DNA from 3 places in the uncultured Ruegeria sp. genome. Region 1 is predicted to be linked to each of the others. Evidence: riboswitches for the same ligand, from Rfam matches in the RefSeq annotation. Region 1 holds a riboswitch; each other region holds the start of a gene.
The links. A riboswitch is a leader RNA that binds a small molecule or an ion and turns the genes downstream of it on or off. The one in region 1 is predicted to bind cobalamin.
Positions count from the first base shown of each region.

Region 2: another riboswitch for cobalamin. It lies ahead of Q1B13_RS04700 (CbtB domain-containing protein); the one in region 1 lies ahead of Q1B13_RS11905 (DUF1636 domain-containing protein).
Region 3: another riboswitch for cobalamin. It lies ahead of Q1B13_RS23300 (hypothetical protein); the one in region 1 lies ahead of Q1B13_RS11905 (DUF1636 domain-containing protein).

Region 1 is NZ_CANLDZ010000007.1:101,749-111,764, reverse strand. It holds gene Q1B13_RS11930 (ROK family protein) at 1-804, shown strand, start outside; gene Q1B13_RS11925 (carbohydrate kinase) at 844-1,770, shown strand; gene Q1B13_RS11920 (D-lyxose/D-mannose family sugar isomerase) at 1,789-2,454, shown strand; gene Q1B13_RS11915 (hypothetical protein) at 2,589-2,810, shown strand; gene Q1B13_RS11910 (hypothetical protein) at 2,807-3,310, shown strand; cobalamin riboswitch at 3,356-3,566, shown strand; gene Q1B13_RS11905 (DUF1636 domain-containing protein) at 3,665-4,021, shown strand; gene Q1B13_RS11900 (ABC transporter ATP-binding protein) at 4,018-4,794, shown strand; gene Q1B13_RS11895 (ABC transporter substrate-binding protein) at 4,807-5,757, shown strand; gene Q1B13_RS11890 (iron ABC transporter permease) at 5,759-6,769, shown strand; gene Q1B13_RS11885 (LysR family transcriptional regulator) at 6,805-7,680, opposite strand; gene Q1B13_RS11880 (proton-conducting transporter membrane subunit) at 7,797-9,347, shown strand; gene Q1B13_RS11875 (YbcC family protein) at 9,362-10,016, shown strand, end outside.
Region 2 is NZ_CANLDZ010000002.1:390,438-400,453, forward strand. It holds gene cbiE (precorrin-6y C5,15-methyltransferase (decarboxylating) subunit CbiE) at 1-851, shown strand, start outside; gene Q1B13_RS04675 (cobalamin biosynthesis protein) at 848-1,216, shown strand; gene cobM (precorrin-4 C(11)-methyltransferase) at 1,213-2,007, shown strand; gene Q1B13_RS04685 (cobyrinate a,c-diamide synthase) at 2,000-3,316, shown strand; gene cobA (uroporphyrinogen-III C-methyltransferase) at 3,313-4,041, shown strand; gene cobF (precorrin-6A synthase (deacetylating)) at 4,034-4,777, shown strand; cobalamin riboswitch at 4,821-5,030, shown strand; gene Q1B13_RS04700 (CbtB domain-containing protein) at 5,066-5,236, shown strand; gene Q1B13_RS04705 (CbtA family protein) at 5,241-5,939, shown strand; gene Q1B13_RS04710 (hypothetical protein) at 6,003-6,497, shown strand; gene Q1B13_RS04715 (DUF1636 family protein) at 6,485-6,982, opposite strand; gene Q1B13_RS04720 (DUF302 domain-containing protein) at 6,986-7,444, shown strand; gene Q1B13_RS04725 (thiamine pyrophosphate-binding protein) at 7,524-9,143, shown strand; gene Q1B13_RS04730 (CaiB/BaiF CoA-transferase family protein) at 9,130-10,016, shown strand, end outside.
Region 3 is NZ_CANLDZ010000024.1:46,956-56,971, forward strand. It holds gene Q1B13_RS23280 (bifunctional 2',3'-cyclic-nucleotide 2'-phosphodiesterase/3'-nucleotidase) at 1-1,293, shown strand, start outside; RNA gene ffs (signal recognition particle sRNA small type) at 1,333-1,431, shown strand; gene rsgA (ribosome small subunit-dependent GTPase A) at 1,601-2,629, shown strand; gene Q1B13_RS23295 (hypothetical protein) at 2,662-3,519, opposite strand; cobalamin riboswitch at 3,677-3,897, shown strand; gene Q1B13_RS23300 (hypothetical protein) at 3,985-4,392, shown strand; gene Q1B13_RS23305 (protein-tyrosine phosphatase family protein) at 4,384-4,896, opposite strand; gene Q1B13_RS23310 (DNA polymerase III subunit gamma/tau) at 5,022-6,833, shown strand; gene Q1B13_RS23315 (YbaB/EbfC family nucleoid-associated protein) at 6,991-7,335, shown strand; gene recR (recombination mediator RecR) at 7,398-7,991, shown strand; gene Q1B13_RS23325 (hypothetical protein) at 8,107-8,676, shown strand; gene Q1B13_RS23330 (hypothetical protein) at 8,807-9,295, shown strand; gene Q1B13_RS23335 (ribonuclease T2) at 9,292-9,933, opposite strand.

The DNA.
Region 1 (10,016 bases):
GCCGCCGGAGCAGGCCCGGTCAGGAGCGGAACTATTCGCCTGACCAACGCGAATCTGGATCTGTCCGAAGCAGAACTGCACGAAGCGACCGGCGCCAAACATACCTATGTGATCAACGATTTCACGGCGGCCGCATGGTCGGTCGCCGAAGTGACCAGCGCAGAGGTCGCCGTTTTGCAAGGGGAAGCCACCCCCCCGGCTGGCACACGACTGGTTGTCGGGCCCGGGACCGGGCTTGGCGTTGGGGCGCTGCTCTATTCAGAAGGTCATTATCATACCGTGTCCGGCGAAGGCGGGCATGTCGGTCTGTCGCCTCGTCATCGCGAAGAAGTTGAAATTTTTGATGCAGCCCGTTGCATCGCGCCAAATAGCTTTTTTGGTGACAGTCTGGCGCTGGAAGCCGAGATGTTTCTAAGTGGCACTGGGTTGCCGATCTTATACCAGGCCACAGGTATGGCGGCCGGTCAATGCGATACACCGCTCAGGTCCGCAAAAGAAATCTTGCAAGATGCGCGCAGCGGGGCTGATGCAGTGGCGGTGCAAGCGGCCCAGATCTTCACGACGCATCTTGGTGCTTTGATGGGTGACATGGCTGTCACTCTGATGCCTACAGGGGGCGTATTTCTGGTCGGTGGCGTCGCGGAAAAAAACCGCTGGTTGTTTGGCCGTGAGTTTCGCGAGGCGTTTAACGGCGGTGGCCGTTTTAGTGAGCTGCGTCAGTCAATGAACCTTTATGTTTCAGAGCAACCTGAATTTGGCATTGTTGGCGCTAACAACTTCTGCAAAAATGCGCTTATGCGGTAAGCTTGCCGCCTCATACATATTTCAGAAGAGGACCCCGGGATGATCCTGTGCTGCGGTGAAGCCCTGATCGACATGATCGCCGAACCAACGGTTTCGGGCGCAAACGGTTTTGTTCCGCATTCCGGTGGGGCGATCTTCAATACGGCCATTGCGTTGGGACGGTTGGGTGCGCCGGTGGGAATGCTGACGGGGCTGTCTTCGGACATGTTCGGACAACAATTGGCAGATTCGTTACAGGCCAGCCACGTGGATGCATCGCATGTCATCACCTCAGACCGCCCCACAACCCTGGCCTTTGTCCAACTGCAGGACGGGCAAGCCTCGTACAATTTTGTTGACGAAAACACCGCAGGTCGGATGCTGCAAGCCGAAGATATGCCGACCCAGCTTTCGTCTGTGTCCGCGCTATATTTCGGCGGAATCAGCCTGGCTTGCGAGCCTTGCGCCGACGCCTATGCTGCCCTGTTGCATCGCCATGGATCAGAAAGTGCGGTTATGCTGGACCCGAATATTCGGCCTGGGTTCATCAAGGACCAGACCCGGTATCGCACGCGCCTGAACCGCATGGTGGCGCAGGCCGACATGATCAAAGTATCTGACGAGGATTTGGACTGGATTATCCCAGGCCCCGAAAGCCACGCTGAAAAGGTACCACTGTTGCTTCAGGCTGGGCCTTCGGTGGTCATTGTCACACGGGGCGGCGACGGGGCAACGGGTTATCTGGCGGATGGCACTGAGACCTCTGTTCCAGTCAAACCCGTGCAGGTCGTGGACACAGTTGGCGCAGGCGATACGTTCAATGCTGGGGTTGTTGCAGAACTACACCGATCGGGCCACCTGAGCAAATCCGGCTTACTTGGTCTGACCGCCGACAGTTTGCGCGCAGCCCTTGCGTTGGGCACCAAAATTGCCGGGGTAACCGTATCCCGTGCCGGGGCAAACCCACCGTGGGCTCATGAGCTTTGATCTGGTGAGGCAAGCACAATGAAAAGATCCGACATCAACCGCATCAAAGCTGAGGCCCATAGCTTCATCCAGTCTTTTGGTTTTGCTCTACCACCGTTCGCGGACTGGTCTCCGAAACAAATGCGCGGCCCCAAGGCGGAAAATATCCGCGAACGCGGGTTGGGCTGGGACATCACCGACTATGGTCAGGGAAAATTTGATGACCTCGGTCTATTCCTGTTCACCCTGCGCAACGGAGACGTTGGCGACCTGAACCAAGGTCGTGGTATGCTATACGCTGAAAAGCTTTTGATTTCACGTGATAAACAGCTGTCACCGATGCACCGTCATGTCATCAAGGCCGAGGATATTATCAATCGCGGTGGCGGTGATCTGGTCATGGAAGTCTATCCATCGAACCCAGATGGGGGTGTCGATCGTGACAACCCCGTGACCGTCCCAAGCGATGGCTGCCCGGTGACAATTCAGCCGGGCGAACTCCTGCGTTTGAAACCCGGCGCAAGCGTGACGCTGATGCCCGGCATTTGGCATGCTTTCTGGGCGGAACACGGCGATTGCCTCATCGGAGAGGTTTCTACCGTTAACGATGATCGCACGGACAACGTTTTCGAAGAGCCAATCCCCCGCTTTGCGACGATCGAGGAAGATACTGATCCCGATTTCCTGCTGGTCGCCGACTACTGACCCAAGCCTGAAGCTGGGTAAATTTGCGACGCAACTCCTCTTGTCATTTCCGACTCTTTTTGTCAGATAACGTGTGACCCAGTCAGATCCCTCGGAATCACGCCCGGTCAAGGACCAGAGACCGAGAGACGATAATGACAAAAACACTCACCGACCTATTGGCCATGGATACTATCGCCAGCCGCCACGGATGTGCGCTGAAGCCAAAGTTGCCGCAGGCAATTGAGGCCGCCCTCAGATTCCCAGCCCACGCAGCATCACCGCGGCGGGAAACCCCAATCGCCGAATGCGATCTGCCCGAAAACGTTCAAAGCCTGTCCAACCATTCAGTAAAAACGGAAAGGCGGCGCGCATGAGTTTCTCCACCTCCGGACAAAGCGAAGCGCGCGCACCCAATGCATCGCGGGATTTCGATGATTTCGAACGGGGCCTTCTTCCCGTCATGCGGCATTTCATCCTCAGCTTTTCGGAGCCCACAACCCAAGCCTGGCAACATGCATACTCGGTCGCAATCGAAAAGTGGGGGCACGATCAGGGCCTCAATCTTGCGCACCTTGTTTTCAAAGTCATCAAGGCCGCCTTGCATTGCCGAACTGACGGGCTGGCTTTCAAAGATCCTCTGAGCCTGGAAGACCGGCGGGAAGTCACTTGTGATGAGAGAGCGTTGCTGAAAATGCTACATCACATGCGACGCGATGAAACACCCGCTGCGCGAGACGCCGTTGGTCAGGTTACCGGTGGGTATCCCGATGCACATCTGCTTCAAGCCGGGCTGACATTGGCCAGCCGGTTTCCCATCAGCGGCGATCACCAAAGGCAATCGACACGACGCCCTTCTCTACGTGTGGTTCAGTGACGCCGCGCTGGCCATGACCTGACGCTTGACAATCGATGCGACACCAGACTAGCTGGCCGGGATGGTTCCCTTAGGTTTTCCTTGGGGATGAAAATGGGAATGCGGTGCGGCCCACGACAATCGGGCCAATTCCGTGACTGCCCCCGCAACTGTAGGCGGTGAGCGACGCCAAATCACCACTGGCCCAGAGGGTCGGGAAGGTTGGCCAAGCGACGACCCGCAAGTCAGGAGACCTGCCATCAGATGTTCAACCAACCCGGGGCGGGGCGTCCTGGAAGGAGGCTATGATGGCGCGTCTGCGTGTTCACAAGACTTGCACTTTCTGTCCGCATTTTTTGAGTGGCGGGGACTGCTATGTCCGATACTCCTGACCACTTTGTACTAATCTGCTCAACCTGCCAGGGACCAGTGGCGGCTGAAACAGCGCAAAAACTGCTGGATGAGCAGCTGCCAACCGGATTTGCGACGCGACTGATCGCATGCATGGCAGGGTGTGAACGGCCCATGACTGTTGGCCTACAGGCGAAGCAGAAAGCGCAGTATCTTTTCGGTGAAATCACAAGCCTAAAGGATCTGACCGCAGTGGCCGAGTTTGCCCATCAGTATCTCGACAGTGAGGACGGTTGGACCAGCGCGTCCGAGCGCCCGCCTGCCCTGCTCACCAAAACACTCTCGCGGTTGCCATGTTTGCCTGCCGAGAACGGGTCATGAGCTTTTTGACCGCCGAAGGCCTTGGATATTATGCATTGAATGGCGACGTCCTGCTTAAGGACGTGTCCTTCAATCTCGACGAGGGCGCGGTTCTGGCCATCGCCGGACCAAACGGTGCCGGGAAAACCACCCTCTTGAACCTGTTATGCGGTGTTGAACGGCTTGCCCTGGGCGATGTGCGTATCCGCAACCAAAGCCTACGTAGCTTGTCAGCGCAGCAAAGGGCGCGGACCATTGCCGTGGTCGGCCAACAGGAATTGCCGGACGGCCGCTTGAGGCTGCGGGACTACGTTGCACTGGGCCAAATACCCATTCAGGCTGACCGGTCAGCGGCTGACCACAAAGCAGATCTGGACCGGGTTCTTGCGATAACCGAGCTGACCCATTTGGCCGGTAAATCAATGCGGATGCTGTCAGGCGGCGAACGGCAGCGCGCGCATATTGCGCGTGCCCTGGCGCAAAACCCGTCGCTGCTGTTCCTGGACGAACCAACCAATCACCTGGATCCGGACGCCAAGGGGCATATGCTCTCATTGGTCGCAAATTTGGGTGTGACAGTGGTCATGATTGTCCACGATCTGGTCATGATCCCCGAGTTTGCCACCCATGTTGCGTTGATGAAAACCACCCGTCTGACAGGGTTCGGGCCTGTGACTGAAGTGCTGACCCCGGATCGCGTCCGGGACACCTTTGGAGTGGACTATTTGTGCTTCCAGCATGAAGGCCGCTTGATCCCGGCACTCGACATCCGAAAACGAAAACTGACATCATAACAGGAGTTTATCATGATGCAGAAACTCTGGCCTGTGGCGTTGATCACCGGCCTGGCCAACGGTGCAGCGGCGCACGAAATGTCCGTGGACAACTGCGGTGAGCCATTGGTGTTTGACACAATGCCCGAGCGGTTGGTTGTGCACGATATGAATATGACCGACATGGCCTTTGCGTTGGGTCTGCAAGACAAGATTGTTGGTCTGACCGGGATCACGGGTTGGTACAAAACCAGCCCAGATTTTGATGCGCTGCGTGGCGAAATCCCTGAACTTGCCCCAAAATACCCCACGATCGAGAATTTGGTGGCTGTCGAGCCGGATCTGTTCTTCGCCGGTTGGTACTATGGCATGAAGCCAGGTGGCGACGTGACGCCCGACACGTTGGCGCCCTTTGGCATCAAAACCATGATCCTGACAGAAAGCTGCGTGCATCTGGACAAGGATCGCCCCGACGCCAGCATGAACCTTCTGTTTGACGATGTATTGCGCCTGGGCAAGGTCATGCATGTTGAAGACAAGGCCGAAGCGCTGGTCACCGAATGGAAAGATCAGCTATCGGACATCGAAACACGGACCGCTGATCTGGCAAAGCCTCGCGTCTTCCTGTTGGACGGTCCGGCGGACGCGCCCTTTACGGCAGGCAAGTTTGCCATACCTGACGCGATGATCGCTGCCGCCGGTGGCGAAAACGTCACCCACGATCTGGACACCAGCTGGGGCCGCACCTCGTGGGAAGCTGTTGCCGCATCAAACCCCGAGTTTCTGGTGTTGTTGGACTACCAAACCGGCAATGGGGCGGCGGATACGTTCAAATTTCTTCAGGACCATCCAGTGATGTCGCAAACCGATGCGGTCAAGAACGAGCGCTGGATCGGGTTGCGATACGAAGAACTGACGCCCGGGCCGGCGAATATCGAAGCCATCGAGAAAATGGTGCGGGCGATGCACCCGGAAATCAACTGACATGGGCCATACAGGCCGGATAGTAGGGCTGGGGGCGGTCGTTCTGACCGCCCTTTTGCTGTTGTCCACTATCTATGGCACCACACCGATCCCAGTTTCGGACGTGTTGGCAGCTATTGGATTGGGAACCGGCCTGACCGAAGGTGAAATGTCGCCCCTGCACCGAATAGTCTTCGACCTGCGCTTGCCGCGCGCCTTGTTTGCGGCCGTGATTGGCGCAGGTTTGGGCGTTGTCGGCGTGGTGTTGCAAACCACGACACGCAATGATCTGGCGGACCCGTTCCTTTTTGGACTGTCTTCGGGCGCGGCGGCTGGGGCTGTTTTGGTCATCACCGTCACTGGTGATGTACTGGGCATCTGGACCTTGCCCCTTGCTGCATTTTGCGGCGGTTTGATTGCATCCGCTATCGTGCTTGCACTGGTTCAGGGGCTGCGCACCAGCGCGCCAGAAAAGCTGATCCTAGCTGGCCTGGCCGTTTCGTTCCTGTTTTCGGCAATCACAAACTACCTGATCTTTGCGGGCGACAGCCGCGCTGCACATTCGGTGATCTTCTGGATGCTTGGCGGACTGGGGTTGGCCCGGTGGGAGACGTTTCCGCTGGTACTCATCGGGCTTGGGCTGATCCTTGGCTACGCATTGTACCGCAGCCGCTGGCTGGATGCGCTGCTGACCGGAGATTTCACGGCCGCCACACTGGGCATTCCGGTTCAGGGTTTGCGCTTTCGCATGTTCTTCGTGGCGGCTTTGGCAACGGCAAGTTTCGTTTCGGTTGCCGGGGTAATCGGGTTCGTTGGCCTCATGGTGCCTCATATCGCACGTGGGATCGCCGGAACCCTGCACAGTAACCTTCTGATTGCATCCGCAATTGTTGGGGCGATCTTGCTTACCCTCTCCGATATTCTGTCGCGCCTTTTGCTGGCTCCACAGGAACTGCCCGTGGGGATCGTGACGACATCCATCGGATCGCTGTTTGTGTTTTTGTACTTGTTCAAATCAGCACGTACCGATTGAAGATCTCGGTTCGAACCCGGCCAGAAACAACTCGATCAGGACAAATTGTTGGCCAACAACAGCTGGATCAACGGGTTTGGAAAACGCCGCCGAAATGTCACCGCATGAAAGTTTTCTTTGATGCGCGGATGCTCTTGCGCCTCAACCAGCCGGCCCGAGGACAGCTCATCCTGAACCACAATCGGCGCGACCAGGGCCAGCCCGATATCTTCTCGGGCCAAAAGACGCATCATCGCCATGTCATCAACCTCGGCCGCGATCTGCGGGCGAACCGCAAGACGGCTGGCCATTGCGTCAAATGCCGTGCGGACACTGTTGTTGGTGGTCGGCAGAATGAAAGGGTGTTCCGCCAGCAAATCTTTGATCGCCCGCTTCGGGTCCAGCCGGGCCGGAGTACCCACAATACTTACGGGTTGTTCTGCTAGATGATGGGTTTCGAATTTGGTCAAGCTGTCGCTTGCGGGTTCATGATTCATCAAAACCAGATCGAAATTCAGCGTTTCCAACCCTTCGAGCAATTCGCTTGGGCTGCCTGACCGCAAGATGACCTCAACATCGGTTCGCCCTAAAATAGGCCGCAGAAACCCGATCTGAAAGTTCCGTGACAAGGTCGCCTGAGCCCCGACACGCAGCGCTTGCCTTGTGTTTCCTGCGTCTTGCAAAGTGGCCACAAGTTCTTGGCCGGTTGCGAAAATTGCGTCCGCATGGTCCAGCGCAATGCGGCCCGCTTCGGTCAGGTGCAGCTTGCGACCCCGGCGTTCGAACAGAGGGTGCCCCAGACGTTCTTCAAGATCCTTGATCTGAACTGACAAAGCAGATTGCGACAGGTTCAAACGTTGTGCTGTACGGGTCAGGTTCCCGTCATGTGCGACGGCCCAAAAATACCTCAGGTGATGATAATTCAGTGGCATATCGTTCCATCTAATAGAATGATATCAACCAAACAATGAATTTTTAATAATCATACTTACGAAATATGTCCTGCTAGGCGGGCTGATGCAGCCCGAAACCTTGAGGGACCTACATCATGAGCCACTTGTTTCTTCCATTGCTGAGCCCTTTGTTCTTACTGGCCTCAGCCTGGTATGCCAGCAAACATCCGGGTTTGCGCCCCGGCATAGTCCCAAAGCTGTCAGAATGGTCGGCCTTGGCAGCGTTTGCAGTGTCGGCCTTGGCGGCTTTGTTGTTGATCACCCAAGGCGCAGGGACATCCAGCTTGATCGGATTGTGGGGAATCGGCCTGTCTGTACGTCTGGACGCGGTCAGCGCCATAATGCTGGTTCTAGTCAGTTTCATCGGCTGGATTGTCCTTCGGTATTCCGCAACCTACATGGACGGAGAATCCCGTCAGGGCGCCTTTATGGGCTGGATGTCGGCCACGCTGGCAGCGGTTTTGCTGCTGGTGATGTCGGGCAATCTAAGCCAATTGCTAGCGACCTGGGTTGTGACAAGCCTGACGTTGCACAAGCTCTTGCTGTTCTATCCAGACCGCACCACGGCGCAACGCGCCGCCCGCAAAAAGGCAGTCGTCGCCCGGATCAGTGAACTCTCATTGGCGGGTGCTGTACTACTGCTGGTTTTGGTCTATGGCACCTCGGACATCACCACGATCTTGTCCTCGGCGCAGCCCACGGCACTGACCATAGCCGCCGCGCTGCTGATTGCCGTCGCGGCTGTCCTGGCGTCAGCGCAATTCCCAAGTCATGGCTGGTTAACGGAAGTTATGGAGGCCCCTACGCCGGTTTCCGCCCTGTTACACGCTGGCGTCATCAATGCTGGCGGGTTCCTGTTGATCCGGTTTGCCGATGTCATGCTGGTGGCGCCGGGGATCATGGCGTTATTGGTTATGTTAGGCGGGTTCACCGCGCTGTTCGGCGGTCTCGTGATGCTGACACAACCTGCCGTCAAAACATCACTAGCCTGGTCCACCATTGCGCAGATGGCGTTCATGATCATGCAATGCGGGTTGGCCCTGTTTCCACTGGCGCTGCTGCATATCGTGGCACATTCCCTCTACAAGGCGCACGCCTTCCTCAGCGCTGGTGAGGCTGTGCGCAATGTGGCCGCAACGCGCAAACCCGGCCCGGTTGCAGTGCCAAGCCCAAGAAATGTCCTGCAGGCATTTGTGATTGGAATTCTCATATACGGCGTGGTTGCCGCGATCTTTGGCATCGACGGAAAGTCAATTCAGGCGATCGCTCTGGGTGTGATCTTGATCTTTGGCGTCGCGTATTTGCTGGCGCAGGGCTTTGCCGATGCCGCACCTGGCGCACTGACGCGCCGCACTGTGATCTATGCAAGTGTCACCTCGGTTAGTTACTTCGTGCTCCAAATGGCCGCGCAACACCTGACTGCAGGAACTCTGCCAACAACCCCTGCCCCCGGTCCCTTGGAATGGGCCCTGATCATTCTCGCCTTGGTCAGCTTTGGCGCTGTTGCGCTAGCACAATCCACCTTCCCGCTTTGGGCATCGCATCCGGCTGCCGCCGGTTTACGGGTCCATCTTTCGAACGGGCTGTACGCAAACGCAATTTTTGATCGGCTGCTGGACGGATGGTCCAGGCACCGGGCCGCGTGAAAGGACCACTTGAGATGCATATGAAACACGAAAGCTATCCCGCCGCTCTTTTGGAACTGGTCGCAATTGCCAATGATGCTGTCCGGCAGGTACCGCCACTGTTCCCACTTGCGTCAAGCGTTGCCGTGAACCCGTTCCTTGGACACCAAGACGAGAGTTTCGCCGTGACCGCGGCCCGCCTTGAGCGGGTCGCTGGCACACGTATCACGCCAGATCGGTCAGTTTGGGCACAAAAGCTCAGGACAGGTGAACTGTTGGATGCTGATCTGGTCGAGGCGCGCACGGCCATCGACACTCCGTTTGATATTCCCAGCCTTGAGGACCTGAAGGCTGCATTGGGCGCAGAACCTGCACCTATGGCAGCGTTGCCTACAGTTGCTGAACTTGCCACCGAAGTATCGGGCGTCGATTGGTCGGGATTGATTGAGGAACGGATTGGCGCTTGGGCGGCCAGTCACTTTGATCAAGGGCAAGCGCTGTGGCAGCCCGCCCGGACAGGCTGGGCGTTCAGTGCGTGGCGTGACTTTGCCTCGCGTGATCTGACACTTGAAATTCATGGGCTAAAAGGATTCGGCGCCTTCGTGGCCGGGACCAACAGATCACAATGGCGCGCCATTGGCCGGGCCTGTGAAACCCTTGGTGTGACGCCGGGCTCGGCAGGCACAGCCT
Region 2 (10,016 bases), on a different contig from region 1:
GGCCGCTGGAAACCACGCTGACCTTTGGCCTGCACGCCGCCCCGCTGACGCGGCTGCGCCCTCACTTGTCATCAGGGTTGCGAACAATCCTGCTGCTGCGCAACGGGCAAGCGGTGGCGGAACTGGCGACCTATCTGACAGAAACCGGATTTGCCGACACAACGCTGCACGTCATGGAGGCGCTTGGCGGACCGCGCGAACGGGCGCGCAGCATGTCGCTGACCCAAGCACTGCTTGAGACGTTTGAGCATCCGGTCTGCGTCGGTCTTGATGTTGCGGGGGATGGCCGGGCTCTGCCAAAAGTTGCAGGTAAACCGGACGACATATTCGAAACGGATGGGCAGATTACCAAGCGCCCTATTCGCGCGCTGACGCTGTCAGCGTTGGCCCCGCGACGGGGTGAACATCTTTGGGATATTGGAGGCGGCACCGGGTCGATCAGCATCGAATGGTTGATGTGCGATCCGACGCTGACCGCTACCTCGATTGAACCGTTGGAAGATCGGGCCAGCCGTATTCGCCGCAATGCCGACAGCTTAGGGCAGGATCGATTGGACGTTGTTCATGGAACCGCCCCTGGCGCCCTGAACGGTTTGACCCTGCCAGATGTTGTCTTTGTCGGTGGCGGGCTCAGTACTGAGTTGCTGGACTGGCTTCGGGCGAACCTGCGCACGGGCACCCGTCTGGTCGCAAACGCTGTTACTTTGGAAAGCGAAGCGCTCCTAGCGGCATGGCACGGAAAATTGGGTGGGGACCTGCTGCGTATCGAACTGGCGCAAGCTGGTGCGTTGGGCCCGCGGCGCGGTTGGAAGTCTGCCTACCCGGTGGTGCAGTGGAGCGTGACTCTATGATCGTTGCAGGGCTTGGGTTTTCTTCGACCGCCACGGCGGACAGCCTAAGGGCAGCCTTTGACAAGGCATGTTGTGGACATACCGTGGACGCGCTGGCCACGGTTTTGGACAAGACAGGCCATGCCGCTTTGGCGGAGTTTGTTGCGACAACCGCCCTGCCCCTGCATTTCGTCGCGCCTGAAGATTTGGCTGCCCAACACACCCTTACTTGTTCGCCTCGCAGCCGTGCCGCATACGGCACCGGCAGCGTCGCCGAAGCATCCGCCATTGCCACCGCCGGATCTGGCGCACGGCTACTTTCACCCAGACAGATTTCAGACGACCGGCTTGCGACCTGCGCCGTCGCCATCGGAGGACAAACATGACCGTTCATTTCATCGGTGCCGGACCCGGCGCCGCCGACCTGCTGACCTTGCGCGGGCGCGACCTTATCGCGTCCTGCCCGGTGTGCCTGTATGCCGGGTCGCTGGTGCCAGAGGAAATTCTGGGCCACTGCCCAGAAGGCGCAAGGGTCGTGAACACGGCACCAATGGATCTGGATCAGATCATGGCAGAAATCCAGACCGCCCATACGGCGGGACAGGACGTGGCCCGGTTGCATTCAGGCGACCTGTCAGTCTGGTCCGCAATGGGCGAACAAATCCGGCGTTTGAAAGAGATGGGTATTCCGGTCAGCGTCACGCCTGGCGTGCCCTCATTTGCCGCAGCAGCGGCAACATTGGGGACTGAACTCACGCTGCCGGGACTGGCGCAATCGGTGGTCTTGACCCGCACGCCTGGACGGGCCTCTTCGATGCCCCAAGGCGAAACACTGGTGAACTTTGCCAAAACGGGCGCGACCCTGGCCATTCATCTCTCGATTGGGAATCTGGACAAGGTCATTGACGACCTGTCCCCAGCCTATGGCTCGGACTGCCCGGTGGCGGTTGTCTACCGCGCAAGCTGGCCGGATGAGCGTGTCATTCGCGCGACCTTGGGCACAGCGAAAGAAGCCTTGGACGACAGCATCTCGCGCACGGCATTGATTTTGGTTGGCCCTGCACTGGCTGGTGAAGGGTTCGACGAAAGCTGTTTGTATTCGCGAACCTATGATCGCCGCTATCGCCCGCAAAGCGCTGAAAGCCCTTGGTCAAGCTGGAGCCACGGAGATGACTAACCCCCCCGGCCTTTTGATTTCAGCCCCATCCTCGGGCACTGGTAAGACAACCGTGATGCTGGGCCTGTTGCGGGCGTTGGCAGATGACGGCTTGACCGTTCAGCCCTTCAAAAGCGGACCGGATTACATCGACCCGGCCTTTCACCGGGCAGCTGCGGGTCGCGCCTCGTTCAATCTGGACAGCTGGGCGATGGGAGAGCCTTTGCTGAACGCGATTTCGGCACAGGCAGAAGGCGCGGATATTGTGGTGGCCGAAGGGTCGATGGGCTTGTTCGATGGCGTCGCAAAACCAGGGGAGCTGGGGCATGGAACCAGCGCAGAAACCGCCCTGCGCATGGGATGGCCCGTTGTTCTGGTTCTGGACGTGGGTGGACAGGCGCAATCGGCAGCGGCCACTGCTTTGGGATTTCGGATGTACAACCCCGACCTGCCCTTTGCCGGTGTCATCCTGAACCGGTGCGCCAGCCCCAGACATGAACGCCTGACCCGATTGGGCATGGAGCGCGCGGGGCTGCCCGTTTTGGGGGTCCTGCCACGTCGGGGCGATCTGACCCTGCCAGAGCGGCATCTGGGTCTTATCCAAGCTGTCGAGCATCCCGATCTAGAAAGCGCCATCACCGGATACGCTGCGTTTCTGCGTGAACATGTGGATCTTGAGGCGATCAAACGTGCGGCTTCCTCCGGCCCCTACGGGCCGTCGTCAGCCGCGCTGCCGCGGCCTCCAGCCCAGCGGATTGCATTGGCGCAGGATGCCGCGTTTTCATTCACCTACCCGCATCTGTTGGAAGGCTGGCGCGTTGCCGGGGCAGAGGTTCTGCCGTTTTCCCCTTTGGCCAATGAAGCCCCAGCAAAAGATGCCGACATCGTGTGGTTGCCGGGCGGGTATCCCGAGTTGCATGCAGGCAAGTTAGCCGCTGCCGAGACATTCCTGGCAGGGCTACGCAAACACGCCGAAACCAAACCTGTCCATGGTGAATGCGGTGGCTATATGGCATTGGGCGAAGGTTTGATTGACAAGGAAGGCATGCGCCACAAGATGGCCGGTCTGCTGGGCCTTGTGACATCTTATGAAAAGCGCAAATTCAACTTGGGCTACCGCAAAGCCGAATTGCTGGCGCCCATGCCCGGGCTTACTGCTGGTACAGCCCTACGCGGGCACGAATTCCACTATTCTTCAATCGTGGACCAGCCAGACGCCCCTCTGGCCCGGGTTTTTGACGCCGAAGGCGCCGAAGGGCCACAAACCGGGTCCGTTCGCGGCAATGTGACGGGCACGTTCTTTCACCTGATTGCAGAGGCCTCGGCATGAGCGGGTTTGTCTCGTTCATCGGCTCTGGCCCCGGTGATCCGGAGTTGTTGACCCTGAAAGCCGTCGATCGGATGCAAAACGCCGACGCAGTGCTGTTTGATGATCTGAGCAGTGGTCCGATTCTGACCCATGCGCGTGATGATGCGGATCTGGTGGGCGTCGGCAAACGCGCAGGCCGCCCTTCACCAAAACAGAACCATGTCAGCCGGTTGTTGGTTGAGTATGCCGAAACTGGCGCCCGGGTTGTTCGGTTGAAGTCCGGTGACGGCGGGTTGTTCGGGCGATTGGAGGAAGAACTGGTGGCCCTGCGCGAGGCTGGGATCGACTACGAGATCATACCGGGCATTCCGTCCGCCATCGCAGCGGCAGCGGCCGCAGGTATTCCTTTGACCCGGCGTCTGACCGCGCGGCGGGTTCAATTTGTGACCGGCCATGATGTCAGCGGCAAACTGCCGGAGGATCTGAACCTGCCCGCGCTGGCAGATGCATACGCCACAACCGTTGTCTTCATGGGCAAACGGACATTTCCATTGCTGGTCGAGGCGTTACACGCGCATGGCCTGCCTCTGGACACACCCGCGCTCATGGCCGAATCCGTGTCGACCCCTGATCAAGTGCTGCATCGATCGACCATCGGGGCTTTGTCGGACAGGCTGCAATCCGAGATCGGAACCGCTCCGGCGCTGATCTTGTATGGCCCGTTGGCGGAGTTCGACGATGTATGAACTGAATCTGGTTGGCATCGGTACCGGCAATCCAGACCATGTCACCTTTCAGGGTGCTGAAGCCATCCGCGCAGCGGACTTGATCTTGATTCCGCGCAAGGGCGAGAACAAAGCCGATCTGGCCGGAATACGCGAGCAGATCATTGCGCAAGTGACGGACACCCAACCGACGATTGCTTATTTCGACATTCCCAAAAGACGCGGTGATGACGGTTATCTGCAGGGTGTCGATGACTGGCATGATGCCATCGCGCTACGGTGGCAGGACGCAATCGACGCGCACCCAAACGCGCGCAATGTTGCGTTGCTGATTTGGGGGGATCCTTCGCTTTATGACAGCTCTCTTCGAATCGCCGCGCGGTTGGAGCCCAAACCCGTCAAACGCGTGATCCCGGGCATTACCGCTCTGCAGGCATTAACCGCAGCGCACGGAATTCCAATAAACGACATCGGCGCGCCCTATGTCGTTACGACCGGCCGCCGCCTGCGTGACGAAGGCTGGCCCGAAGCCATATTGACAATCGCGGTCATGCTGGATGGGGAATGTTCGTTTCAAAGCCTTGCAATGGCAGATTATGACATCTGGTGGGGCGCTTATGTGGGTATGACAGAAGAAATCTTGATCCATGGACCGTTGGATGAAGTGGCCGAAGACATCCTTGCAACCCGCGCACAAGCCAGGGCTGATCATGGCTGGATCATGGATATCTATATCCTGAAAAAACGCGCTGTGTGACACGAAACGTCGCAAATGGCGATTGCGTCGGCGCGACGTTCCCGGCTAAATGGAGGCGTCTGGTCCTGCCGGAGATATCCGGATGCTAAGAGGGAATTTGGTGCGCCTTCCTTTGAAGTCTAATCCAAAGCCGCCCCCGCGACTGTAAGCGGTGAGCCTGTGTTCAACCAGCCACTCCCGAAGTTTTGGGGGGAAGGCGAACAGAGGCACCGACCCGCGAGCCAGGAGACCTGCCAGGCGAGTATTGAAACACCGGCCGTCGGGTGCGACGGCACAGGAGGACAAGAAATGACAACACAAACACTTAAGGCATCCGCCTCGCGCGCAGGCCTAATTCCAGCGGTTTTCGCAGTGGTTCTGGGCCTTGGCATCGTCACGCTGGCAGGTCACGTGCAGGCATCCGCGCTGCATGACGCCGCCCATGACGTGCGTCACGCCACCGGCTTCCCCTGCCACTGAGCTCATGTTCAGTCGCATTCTGACCAGCGCTTTGTTCGCTGGCGCTGCAGCGGGGCTGATTGCCGCCTTGCTGCAGTTGTTGTTCGTGCAACCCGTATTGCTGCACGCAGAGCTATATGAATCAGGTGAGTTGGTGCATTTCGGCGGCGCGGCCGTCACCGCCCATCCCGAACTGCCAGGCATGTTCTCGGATCTTCAGCGTGACGCCCTTAGCGTAATCTTCACGATGCTGACTTACACCGGCTACACACTGATTGTTGTGGCACTTATGTCGATTGCCGAAGGACAAGGCCACAAGGTTGATGGCCGAACGGGTGTATTGTGGGGGCTTGCCGGATTTGTCGCAGTGCATTTCGCACCGGGTTTCACCCTGGCACCCGAAGTGCCGGGAGTGGCCGCCGCTGACGTCTTCGCACGTCAGATCTGGTGGTTTGCGACCGTTGCAACCGCTGCCGTAGCCATGTGGTTGATCGCTTTTGGTTCCAACCTCATCAGCTATGTGTTCGCTGCGGTTCTGCTGATGGCGCCTCATATCATCGGCGCGCCCGAGCCGGAGTTTTTCACCGGCCCCGTCCCGACCGAGATCGGCGCCCTATTCGCGGCGCGTGCGTTTGGCATCGGTTTGGCCGCTTGGGTTCTGGTTGGGTCTTTTGCAGGATACTTTTGGCAAAAAGAGGCTAAGCACGCCGAAGCGCACGCCTAACTGGCGACTTAACGGCCCGTCGGGAACCACCCCGGCGGGCTTTTCCCTTTTCAAGGATACAAGATGTCCCGCTCACTTGCTTTGTTTGCAATTGGCCTGATCTTTGGTGGTGGGGCTGGCTTTGTGCTGGCTGCGGCCAACGGCGTCACGTTTGATGGCCATGATCATTCTGATCCCGCGCATCATGGAGGCCATCAGGCCGAGACCGCAGCGCATGATCATTCTGCAGTGATCAACTTGCCTACTGGACCAAACACGCCCAGCGTGAAAGTTACTGTGGTCAAAGACCCCATGGCCGGTTGGAACCTGCATGTCTTGCCGCAAAACTTCGAATTCGCACCGGAAAGCGCATCTGCTGCGGACCAACCGGGCAAAGGGCACGCGCATGTATATGCCAATGGCCTAAAGCTCGCGCGGCTCTACGGCAATTGGATGCATCTTGCAGACCTGCCCAAGGGCGAGGTTGAAATCGAGGTTTCGCTGAACAGCAACAGCCACAGCCAGCTAGTGGTCGACGGGGTTCCCGTCAGCGCCTCACAAGTGATTCAGGTCGACTGAAGCGCCGGTATGCGCGTTCGCAAACACAAACGAAGCCGCCCGCATGGCCGGGCGTCTTCAATCCAGCCCGTAGGGCTACCCAGATAGGTCTGGCAGGTTGCCGCAATATCATCCGCATCCGCCGCCACATCGACCCCGGAAAACACGTAAGAGGCCATGCCGTCCCCCTGAAGCGCCAGCGCCACCGGATCCTGACAGCCATTGAAACAAGCATGCTCGGCAAGCTCAATACGCTCTGCCAGACCTGCCTTGGCAAGCGCGCGCGCCACAGCCTGACGCTCGGCATCGCGATCACGGGTGCCGGAACAGCTGTTGCAAATGAGAATGCGAGTCTGGGCCACGTTTAGCTTGCCTTTCGTTTTCCCTGTTTCTGCGGCTTTTCCGACTAAGGCGCAAGTCCGCGTCACGTTGGACCGCACAAGAATGTGAGTGCGTATCCGTCCGATTTCTGGCATCAAGGGTCCGACCAAAAAAGCGGAGGTCATCGGATGAAAGTTCTTGGGGCAATCATATGTCTGCTGGCCTTACCTACACTGGCCGACGAAGCTTTGTCCGGTTGGGCTGTTTACGACACCGGGAAAAGCTACGAAGAACTGGTGGCGGATACAAAAGCAGCGGTGAAAGAAAACGGGCTGATCGTTGTCACGCAGGCCGGGCCAACCAAAGCGGCAGCCGCGCGAGGGATCACGATTCCGGGCAACAGGGTGATCGGTGTTTTCAACAACGACTTTGCCGTGCGCGTGCTTGAAACCTCAACCGCTGCCATGATTGAGGCTCCCATCCGATTTTATGTCACGGAAGATGACGACGGCACGGCGACACTGTCTTACAAAACGCCAAGTTTTGTCTTTGCACCTTACGTTTATGAGGGGGGCGAAGCCTTGTCTGATATCGCATCAGAATTGGATAACAGGTTTCAGGACATCGCAGAAAACGCTGTCAAATAGTCACACTGGCGTGATCCGCCTTGCGTCCGGGTGCGTCCTCCGCAATCTGCGTCACATTGAGTAATTCGGAGCACGATTGATGCAGGACACCCCTCCCCGCGCGGCTGATCTTCTGGCCCAACGCCTTTACGAGGCCGGATGCCGCCACGCATTTGGCATGCCGGGTGGTGAAGTTCTGACTTTGGTTGATGCGCTGGAACAGGCTGGAATCACGTTTCATCTGACCAAACATGAAAACGCCGCCGGTTTCATGGCCGAGGCTGTGCATCACCGCGACGGTGCGCCTGCAATCCTTGTGGCCACGCTTGGCCCCGGCGCGATGAATGGCATCAACGTGGTTGCCAATGCGCTGCAGGACCGTGTGCCCATGATCGTTCTGACTGGGTGTGTCGAGGCGGATGAGGCGCTGACTTACACCCATCAGGTCATGGATCACAGCCAGGTCTACCGTTCGATCACCAAAGGCACATACCTGTTGACCGCCGAGGGCGCAGATATCGTTGCGGACAAGGCCGTGTCGCTCGCCACACAGCCTCGACCCGGTCCGGTTCATATTGATGTCCCAATCTCGGTTGCGGATACGCGCGTCAGTTCGCCGAAACGGCGCAGATTGGCGAAAGCCGCCGCCGTCGCGCCTGAGGGCAATTGTCTTGAAAAAGCCCGACGCTGGGTGGCCGAGGCAGAACGCCCCTTTGCCATTGTTGGTCTGGACGTTTTGTATGACGGATCGAGCAGCGTTGTTCAGGCGTTTTTGGAACATTTCGGCATCCCTTTCGTGACAACGTACAAAGCCAAAGGCGTGGTGCCTGAGGATCATCCCCTGTGTCTTGGCGGGGCCGGGTTGTCACCTTTGGCGGATCAACATCTTGTCCCCTTGGTGGAGCAGGCCGATCTGGTTCTTTGTCTTGGTTATGATCCAATCGAAATGCGCCCCGGCTGGCGTGAAATCTGGGATCCTGAAGAAACGCGCGTGATCGATATTTCTGCGGTGGTGAACGATCACTACATGCATCAGGCAGGATTGAATCTGGTGGCTGACACCGGCGCAACCCTTGAAGCAATTGCCAAAGGAAATCCTGCCCGGGCGACTTGGCCCAATAGTGAACCCGATCAGGTCAAAACCGCATTGGCTCGGGCTTTCCCGACGGATGATGAATGGGGGCCTGCCGCAGTTATTGCGGAAACACGGGCCGCTCTGCCTGCTGAAACGCTTGCAACGGCCGACAGCGGCGCGCACCGCATCCTGCTGAGCCAGATGTGGAACTGTAACGAGGCGCGCGGCCTGATCCAATCGTCTGCATTGTGCACCATGGGCTGTGCAGTGCCCATGGCGATCGGCCTGAAACTGGTTGAGCCCCAGCGCCCGGTCATCAGTTTCTCCGGCGATGCCGGGTTCCTTATGGTCGCCGGAGAGCTATCGACAGCGTCTGAGATGGGTGGCAACCCGATCTTTCTGGTCTTTGTCGACGCAAGCCTCGCGCTTATCGAGCTGAAGCAGCGCCAAAGGCAGATGGGCAATCGCGGTGTCGATTTTGATCGTCATGACTTTGCCGCCCTAGGTCGCGCGCTTGGCGGCTACGGTCACACCGTGCACAACCGACAGGAACTGCGGGCCGCACTGGACGCAGCCCAGGCAGCCGACCGCTTTACCGTCATTGCCGCAGAAATCGACCGAGGAGGTTACGATGGCCGCATCTGATGGGCCACTGAAGGGCGTCAAGGTTCTGGATCTCTCTCGCATTTTGGCCGGACCGACTTGCACGCAATTGTTGGGCGATCTGGGCGCCAGCGTCATCAAGATCGAAAACCCGGCCACAGGCGGCGATGATACCCGTCAATGGGGCCCGCCTTACGTTGAAGACTCCGATGGCAACCGCTCGGATCTGAGCGCGTATTTCATGTCAGCCAACCGCAACAAGAAATCCGCGGCCATCGACATAACCACGCCCGAGGGACAGGTTGAAATCAAGCGATTGGCGTCCCATGCAGATATCCTGATCGAAAACTTCAAACCCGGCGGGTTGGCTAAATACGGGCTGGATTACAAAAGCTTGGCGGATGATCTTCCCGGCCTCGTTTACTGTTCAATCTCGGGCTACGGTCAGACCGGCCCCAATGCCAGCAAACCCGGCTATGACCTGATGGCGCAGGGGTATGGTGGGATCATGTCCCTGACCGGCGATCCGGATGGCGCGCCGATGAAAGTGGGTGTTGGCATCGCGGATGTGATGTGCGGCATGTACGCCGCCGTTGGCATTCTAGCCGCCCTGCGCCACCGCGATCTGACCGGCGAGGGTCAACAGATCGATCTGGCTTTGGTCGATACGCAAGTGGCCTGGCTAATAAACGAAGGCGTGAACTACTTGACCTCAGGCTCTGTCCCCGAACGTCGCGGAAATGGGCATCCCAATATCGTGCCCTATGAGGTCTATGAAACGGCCGATGGCCACGTCATTCTGGCGGTTGGAAATGACAGCCAATTTAAACGGTTCTGCGCGTTTATTGAACAAGACACGCTTGCGGATGATCCACGCTTTGCCACCAATCCCGCACGACTGGATAACAGGGACGC
Region 3 (10,016 bases), on a different contig from region 1:
GCGCAAAAAACTGTAACCAAGCTGCAGGGCCTTGGCTGTGATCTGATTGTTGCACTTGCGCATTCAGGTCTCGGGCAAACCCATGCCAGCGCGGGGTTGGAGAACGCCGTGATCCCTTTGGCTGCCATCGACGGGGTTGATGCAATTGTTGCCGGGCACACCCACTTGACCCTTCCTGGCTCTACGCACGAAAGCCTTCAGCACGTCGATCATTTGGCCGGGCTGGTCCATGGCAAGCCTGTGATCATGCCAGGCTCTGCCGGATCCCATCTGGGCGTTGTTGACCTGAGTGTAACTCGCAATTCGGACAATAAGTGGCACGTTGAAGATCACTGCGTTGAGTTGCGGTCTATCCACTCCCCCAGCTCTGGGGTTTTAGCACCTGAAGACCAAGACATAGTCCATCTGATTACACCTGGGCACACCCAAACGCGGGCAGCAGTGGCGAAACCCGTCGCTCGGGTTGCACAAGACATGCATAGTTACTTTAGTTTTTGCGCACCTGACCGAGGGCTTGCTTTGGTCGCCGCCGCACAGGCCGCAGCCCTGCGCCCATTCCTGCGCGGCACCGCGTCGGAAAATCCACCCATGCTTTCGGCAGCATCCCCTTACAAGTGCGGCGCTCGCTCGGGTCCCCGATACTACACTGACGTGCCTGCCGGAGAGATTTGCCTGCGCCATATTGCGGATTTACATGTTTTTCCCAATGAACTGCGAGCAATACAGGTCAACGGCGCACAAGTCTTGGACTGGCTTGAGATGTCTGCAGGCACCTTCAACCAAGTCTCACCGGGTACAGAAAACAACCTGATAAATCCCGGGCGGGCCGGGCATAATTTCGATGTTCTCTTTGGCTTATCTTATCAAATCGATCCATCAAAACCGCCTCGATTTGACGCGGATGGGACGCTGATCAATCAGAACTATGGCCGGATCAAGAATGTAACGTTTGAAGGAAACACGCTCCGACCGGATCAGAAATTCGTCGTGGCCCTCAACAACTACCGGGCCAACGGCGGCGGTCACTTTCCATTCATTGCGAACGCTCAACCGATCAGTTTGCCGCCATTGGATATAAAAAGCGCATTGCGGGACTATTTGTCAAAACACCTGCCAGCGGATCCGATGGAACAAGCACCCTATCCCTTTGCGATTCTGCCTCTATCAGGTGCGTGCGCGATTCTCAGGACGGGCCAGGGCGCGCTCAGGCATCTGGGCGAGTTGGATGTGTATTCGCCCCAGGTGCTAGGCACCGATGCGGATGGTTTCGTGCGTATCCGCCTGACGCTCTGACGGGTTGTCTTTTTCTCAAGCTTTCCCTATATCGACACCTGAGAGGTTGGCGCGGGCGAGCGCCTCGCCAACCTGGTCAGATCCGGAAGGAAGCAGCCACAACGAGCCCCGCTTGGGTCGATGTCCAACCTCTCACTTGACGCTAGACACCAAAGAGCATTGGCCGAAGGAGGGCTTTTATGATTGTAGCAGACACCCTTCGGGCAGCCCGGTTCTAGTACTCGAACCTCAAACCGCCTGAACACATAGCCGACAGGTGCGCGCATGCCATCTGTCCGGGTTACTGTACCTGAACACAGGCAGAACAATGTCCATATTTCTATCGGACCTGGGATGGTCCCACCACTTTGCCGCACAACACGCGGCCAATTCGTCTTGCGTACCGTTTCGTATCACAGCCGTTCATCGCGATCGCCTGACCGGGCTGGGCACGGATGGCGAAACACCTCTGCTCACCCTTGACCGACCGACAGGCGATTATGCGGTCGGAGACTGGGTGCTGGCGGACGAACACAATCGCATTCGGACCCTGCTGGATCGGCGCAGCGTCCTGAAACGCCGCGCAGCCGGCACCGGCGCCGAAGCGCAACTGATAGCAGCAAATGTCGACGTGCTGTTTATTGTCAGTTCGTGCAATGCTGATTTCAACTTACCCCGGTTGGAACGATACTTGGCACTGGCCAATCAAGCTGGATGCTATCCGGTCATTGTGCTGACCAAGGCCGATGTATGCGATGATCCGAACACATACATTGCTCAAGCTCAGACTTTGGCACCTGTTGTGACGGTTGTTGCAATCAACGCGCTGGATCAGACAGAAGTCCAGCAGGTCCTGTCCTGGTGCCCGTCCGGCCAGACCGCAGCGCTGGTTGGATCTTCGGGGGTCGGCAAGACGACACTGGCCAATGGGATGACGGGTCAAGACGAGGCAACCGCAGGCATTCGCGAAGATGATGCGCATGGTCGACATACGACAACCTCACGCGCGCTGCATCGCATGCGAAACGGTGGCTGGCTGATTGACACGCCCGGAATGCGTGCCTTGCGTTTGCTAGACGCGCAAGACGGCGTGGATGAGGTGTTCTCAGACGTTTTAGAGTTGGCGAGCAAGTGCCGCTTCTCGGATTGTCAGCATATCGCGGAACCAGATTGCGCAGTTCAAGGTGCCATTGAAGACGGCGTGCTGGACGCTTCGCGTCTGGAACGATGGAGAAAACTGCGACGTGAGGATCAGCGAAACTCGGAAACCGTGGCCCAGTCCCGCGCGCGCGACAAGGCGTTTGGCAAAATGGTCCGTTCGGTGATGAAAGACAAAAACTCTCGCAACGGCCGATGATATCTGGGCGCCGAGTTTTCGGCGCCCATCCCTTACGCTATCAACCTAGGCCAGACAGCCGCATTCCGGCGGGCAAACGCCCCGATGTGACCGACTTCGGTTAGACCAAACTCAGACGCAGACAAAAGATGCTGTTTGGTGTCAGGGCCGTAAAGATCCGCCAGCCGCCACACTGCGTCCGGAGGGACCATCTCGTCATCTTCGAAGGCAAACAGGTCTGCGGGAGTTCCTGTTTCTGACCATTTGACCGCCGGTAAATCGAGGCCTATTTCAGGAACGTAATTCAATGGCGCCGTGCACCATTTGCGCCATTGCCAGTAAACCGAAGCTGGCAGGTCCGTGCCGAACCCGATGGCCTTTCCTGGCAGGTACCCCAAAAGACGCGCAAGCAAGGGTGCGTGCCCATACCAGAACAACCACGCCAGCGCACGATACGGCCAAGGGTGATCTTTCAGTGTGACCAGCCCCGAACATACCCCAATCATTCGGTCGATCTGACTAATGTCGGGTTGAACCGGGCCCAGCATCGCGCCCACCGAGTGACCGATGGTCCATTGCTTCGCTTTCGGAAAGCGCCGGCGCATCTCGGCCCTGGCCGCGGGCATATCAATCAGCGCCCAGTCTGCCATAGTGACTGTGGATTTGTTGAGATCTCCGGATAGAGAGTGCCCAAAGTCCCGGTAGTCATATGTCAGGCAGGCCATGCCCTGTTCTTCCGCCAGCCACTGCGCAAAATATCGGTAGTAATCTCGTGGAACTCCGGTTGCGCTGTTTAGAACAATAACGATTTCTGGCTCGGAAACTGGCCGATAGAGCCGTGCCGAAAGCATCGCCGGCCCGGACGGGAACCGAAAGTCTTCGGTCAATACCCTTTGCTGTGTGTCCAACATAGCGACCTCGGAAAAACTGAACCAATCGGTTCACCACGCTCAAATGGCACCAATTCCTGTACCCGAGTCAACACCAGTTCAGGTTGACCACACGTCCGCTTGGGATTGAGTAGGAGCGCAAGACATAAAGTCCAGCTTGACTCAGGGCACAATCAGACGCTAGCGATTGTGTGATGGTTCCTGCCCCCTACTAGGGGTCGGGATGAAAAGGGAACACGGTGCGGTTCTGACCGGATACTCCGGACGATCCAAATCCGCGACTGCCCCCGCAACTGTAAGCGGAAAGCAATGCCGAAATACCACTGGCCCAATGGCCGGGAAGGTCGGCAAAGCGATGACCCGCAAGTCAGGAGACCTGCCATCGGAACTGTAACCGAAACTCGGGCGGGGTGTCCGGGCAGGTCCTGACAGCACACCGCCGTCCTGCCTGATCCAAGCCCCTGTCCGCCGCGCAGAGGGCGCAAGATGATCTGGAAGACAAGAACCCACGAATACACAGCAACCGTTTGTCAACGGACAGGCAAGACATGCCCTGCACTGGCCCGAATGGCGCGCGCGATGGCACAGGCTATGGCAGAAGCTCATCCAGTCACCACTTCGGAATTCGAAATCGAAGGCAGCAGCGAGTTGACCTATTGTCCTGAGGGGTGCACTGCGCGGTTTCGGGCCCAGCCCGATCAGATGCGCGTGTTTTGCGGCACCGATGCCGCGGCAAACACCAAACAGCTGGACGATTATGCCAACATGATCTTTGGCACCGATATCCAGACCATGCCATCCGGGATCATCGCAACGCCGCCTTGCGCAATGCTCGAGGTTTTGGCTCTTAAACCTCGCGAACCCGTGCAGATGGCCGTGCAAATCTCAACCTGATCTGACGCTCACCTCTTCCAGGGTCGAACCGACGGCCCATGCCATTTGTTCGTCTGTTTCGACGGCACAGGGGCGCAAGGCGCGCAATCGTACCAGCGCCTTGTCGGGCTGTTCGCCACATTCGACCATCAGCCGTAGAACAAGCATTCCCGACCGGCCGCAACCGCCCTTACAGTGCAGCATGACACGACCGCCTCCAGACAAGGCATGGCGCACGGCAGAGCTGACGGACGGCCATTCATCCAGAACGGTGCGGGGTGGCGCGTTAAAGTCTTCGATTGGCAGATGAACCCATCGGCTAGCCCGACTTTGAATATCGCTGCCAAAGTCCTGCGCGCCGGCCTGAAACATCTCGACTTCGGTTGCCGTAGAAATCACAAGACCCGGCTTCCAGCTCGAGATTGTGTCCAGATCACCTGCGTAGTCCCCGCCGCGACCGGGCATTGATGTAAGGGCAAGCGTGCCTCCTCCAACTTGCAAGGCGTAGATCACCAGCTGAGACATGTAACGCTCTCCCCCCTTTAATTACCGTCGCGAAAAATAGTTCGTGAAATGTACCCCTCTAGCAATACGCGCATCCGGTCCGATTCCAAAATAAAAATCCTCGCACGCTGCTGTGGACGCGGGCGATGGTGACCACTACGCTGTGCCGAAGCCCCGAATCCGCCAGAGTAAACATGACCGACGCACCCAGCCCCGCCTATCAGGTTCTCGCCCGCAAATACCGCCCGGAAACCTTTGCTGATCTGGTGGGTCAGGACGCAATGGTGCGCACGCTGAAAAACGCGTTTGAGGCGGATCGGATCGCGCAAGCCTTCATCATGACGGGCATCCGCGGCACGGGGAAAACCACCACCGCACGCATAATCGCCAAAGGCATGAACTGCATCGGTTCCGACGGCGAAGGCAAACCAACAACCGAACCTTGCGGGCAATGCGAACATTGTGTGGCCATCATGGAAGGCCGTCATGTCGACGTTATGGAGATGGACGCCGCCAGCCGCACGGGTGTGAACGATATTCGCGAGATCATCGACAGCGTCCGCTACCGCGCCGCCAGCGCTCGCTACAAGATTTATATCATTGACGAAGTTCACATGCTGTCGACCAGCGCTTTCAACGCGCTGCTCAAGACGTTGGAAGAGCCGCCTGAACATGTGAAGTTCATCTTCGCCACCACCGAGATTCGCAAGGTTCCGGTTACGGTTCTGTCGCGCTGTCAGCGATTTGACCTGCGTCGGATTGAACCCGAAGACATGATAGGCCTGCTGCGCAAGATAGCAGCGGCCGAAAACGCCGAGATTGCAGATGACGCGCTGGCGTTGATCACGCGGGCCGCTGAAGGCTCGGCGCGTGATGCTACCTCTTTGTTGGATCAGGCGATTTCTCATGGCGCGGGCGAGACCACCGCAGATCAGGTGCGCGCCATGCTGGGTCTGGCAGACCGCGGACGCGTACTGGATCTGATGGATATGATCCTGCGCGGTGATGCAGCAGGGGCATTGACAGAGTTGAGCAGTCAATATGCCGAAGGGGCTGACCCGCTGGCAGTCCTGCGCGATTTGGCCGAGATCACACACTGGGTTTCGGTTGTGAAAATCACACCCGATGCAGCCGAGGATCCGACAGTATCACCGGACGAGCGCGCCCGTGGTCAACAAATGGCCGAGGCGATGCAAATGCGCGTTCTGACACGGATGTGGCAAATGCTGCTGAAAGCGCTGGAAGAAGTCTCCGCAGCCCCGAACGCCATGATGGCGGCGGAAATGGCTGTCATTCGTCTTACCCATGTGGCCGATTTGCCAAGCCCCGAAGAGCTGATCAAGAGGCTGCAAGACTCGCCACCTCCGACTGTTGGTGGACTGGGCGGAGGTGTCCCGGTGTCTGGAAAAAGCACTGCTCCCGTTCAGGCGAGTGCCGCAATTTCGACGTCTGCCATACCGGCCTCACACGGGTCGGGCGGTGCGCCTGTTGCCGCGCTTGCGCAGGATGTGCAAGCAGCACTCGCGCGCTATCCAACATTCGAGCACGTTGTCGAAATGATCCGCTCAAATCGGGATGTAAAGTTGCTGGTCGAGGTTGAAAACGGGGTGCGCCTTGTCTCGTACCAGCCGGGTCGCATCGAGTTTACGCCGGCTGCACCCGCCCCAACAGACTTGGCCCCTCGTTTGGGATCCGCGCTGCAACGTTGGACAGGCAATCGGTGGGCCGTTTCGATTGTGTCGCATGGTGATGCGCCCACTATTGGTGAAGTGCGCGATGCTTCCGAATTGGCCTTGAAAGCAACTGCATCTGAACATCCTTTGGTTCAAGCCGTTCTGACGCAGTTTCCCAAAGCCCGGATCACTAGAATTGAAACGCCGGAACAACGGGCAGCAAAGGTCGAGACAGAAGCCCTGCCCGAAGTTGAGGACGAATGGGATCCGTTCGAGGAAGACTGACGTCCAAACTGTCCAAACTGGATGAAACGAAACCGGGGCTCAACGGTAAGAAGGGCCTTGCCAAATACCTTGACGACGGGCGGGAAGCCCCTCGCCCCTTGTGCCGCACGGATGCCGTCCGTATTTAAGGCTCAAACCGATTTGCAGGAGAACAGCGATGCTCAAAGGACTCGGCGGTCTGGGCGATATGGCCAAGATGATGAAATCCGCACAGGATTTGCAGACCAAAATGACGGATATGCAGGAAGAGCTAAACAACATCATGGTTGTCGGCGAATCCGGCGCAGGGTTGGTCAGGGCCACTGCCTCGGCAAAAGGCGAGTTGAAAGGTCTGGACATCGACCCGTCGATCTTTAACGGGGACGACAAGGAAGTGGTCGAAGACCTGATCCTGGCCGCGATCAAAGACGCACAGGCCAAGGCCGCTGAACGCTCGCAAGATGAGATGGGCAGGCTAACAGAAAGCATGGGCTTGCCGAAAGACATCAAGCTGCCGTTCTGATACACCCGCCTGACGGGTTATCGGCCGGGCTCAACGCCCGGCCCATTTACGGGAGCGCGCCGGTGAGTTCGAACAGCGACATCGACAACCTGATCGACCTGATGGCCAAGCTACCCGGTCTCGGGCCCCGCTCGGCCCGCCGTGCGGTGCTGCACCTGATCCGCAAGCGTGCTTTGCTTTTGACACCTCTGGCCGACGCCATGCAGCAGGTGGCGGCCACTGCCCGTGAATGCCTGAACTGCGGAAATGTAGGCACCACCGACATCTGTGACATCTGCGACAGCGAAGTCCGCGCGACCGGAGAGCTCTGCGTGGTCGAGGATGTCGCCGACCTTTGGGCCATGGAGCGCGCTGCAGTCTTCAAAGGCCGCTATCACGTTCTGGGCGGGACCCTATCAGCCCTGGACGGGGTTGGCCCAGACGAGTTACGCATTCCCCGCCTTAAAGACCGGGTGACAGCCGAAGGGATCACCGAAGTTATTCTGGCGTTGAACGCCACCGTAGATGGCCAAACCACCGCCCATTACATCGCAGATCAGTTGGAGGGTCAGGTGCGCCTGACGTCATTGGCGCAAGGCGTGCCGATCGGCGGCGAACTGGATTATCTGGATGACGGTACGATTTCCGCAGCACTCAGGGCACGAAAAGAACTGTGACGGCTGAGGCTTGCCAATTGGAAAATCACCAACGAAGCTTACGCCCGAACCCAAGCACGTAGATGTCCAAACTTACTGAGACAGGGCGCACGCTGCCTGTTCCATTGGAGAAAAGATGCCAAAGATCTTTGCATGGCTAATTGTTGCAGCATTTGCCTTAACACTTGCTGGATGCACCACAAAGCCAACTGCCCAGCAATCTGATATCGATGGGCTGGCGTCGGAAATTCGCGGACTTGGACCAGATGTTGATCCGGAAGAGGCCACGCGAGCGGCCCAAATCGCGCACAGCTATTCACTTCAACTCGCACAGGAATATCGGGTCACAGATCCACCAATCATTCACAATGCCAAGGTCATTCATGGATTTCGAGAACGTGGTCTTTGCAACGACTGGGCCGAGGATCTTCAAAAACGCCTGAACCAGGAAAACTTCCGCACGCTGACCATGCATTGGGCCACCTCTCCGCCAACAGACTTCAGGATCATCCATCATTCGGCCGTGATCAGCAAACGAGGCGATACAGTGCACGATGGTATATTGCTGGACCCCTGGCGGTACGGTGGCGTCTTGTTCTGGTCAAAGCTCGATGCCGATAAACGATACGACTGGCGGCCTCGGATGGAAGTCCGCGAAGAGCTGATCAATGCTCGACAGATACGAAAAGCATTCAACGAAAACTAACCCGCTTCAAGAAAGCCCCTGCCCATTTCGGAATGGCATCCTCATTCAGATTTCAAAATGTCGTTGGGGCAGAAGAGGATAACGGTTAGGAAGAGGGGACTTTAACGTACATTTGTCCGGAGCAAATTATATGAGCCGTGTTCTCGCCCTGATTTTAGCCACTTTCACTGCCACCGCCGCCTGGTCGCAGGAATTGATCGACAAAGGTTTTGTCGAGGGGTGGAACATCATGATGGACCCGAACCTCGGCAATGGCTGCCTGATCCAGACTGTCTATCAGGACCTCTCGGTGGTTCGCCTGGGCTATGACGCGCTGGACAATCGCGGTTATTTCACAGTCTACAATAAGGCTTGGGGTGATATCGAGCCGGGACAGAGTTATCCGATCCGGTTCGAGCTGGATGGGAAAAGCTATGACGCTACTGCCATCGGGTTCAAACAGGATCGCGTGCCCGGCGCGACGGTGTTTTTCACCGACCGCGACTTCGTCAATGCAATCGCCCAGAACAAGTCCATGACCGTTTACAACCCTGCGGGTGAGGTCGTCATGGCGATCGACCTGAAAGGCACCGCCAAGGCGTTGGATTACGCCCGGGACTGCCAGAACAAGACGCTCTAGCGAATCGGATCGAACAGCGCATCTTCGGCCGTGCAGTCGCGGATCACGTCGCGGCCGCAGGGCACGGGATTCAAATCGCGGGACAGGCACAGGCGAACTTCTTCGATGTAACCCTGTTTGCAGGTGATGGTGATCATATCGGGCGCCAAGGATGGGTTAGCCTTCAGAAATGCATCCTCGACTACCGACGCGGGCAGTTTGACCGACGTGTCCAGCTTGCGGAATACCTGCGGGCGCTGAACGCTTTCATACGCCGCACGAGACAACGCGAAATAGTCCGTTGCGCTGAGACCCGAACAGGAACCGTGTTTCTTCCACTGATGCCAGGCAAGACCGGAACTGCCCTGAATGTCTTGCATTTCCCCCGTCATGCGACGGGTGGGTGGCGCCTCTGAGGTGCTGCAATACGACGGCCAGCCCTGATGAAACTGCGGCCAAAGCCCGTGCAGCACCCAACCATGGTCATGGCGCGCGTCGCATTGATCCGACTCGCGCGCATCGCCTTCGCGCGCGCACCAGTTTGGCGACCAGCTAAGCGACAGGACATAGTAGTCGAACTCACCGGCCTTCTCTCCATCGGCCAGCGCTGATATCGCGCCGAACGCCCACAGTACCAGCCCCGCAATCACCTGGCGCATTCGCCTCTTCCCTTCTTTGGCTGGCGTGACTATATACAGCCCAAGTTCCCCGACAACGGAAACCTGCCTCAATATAACGAGGC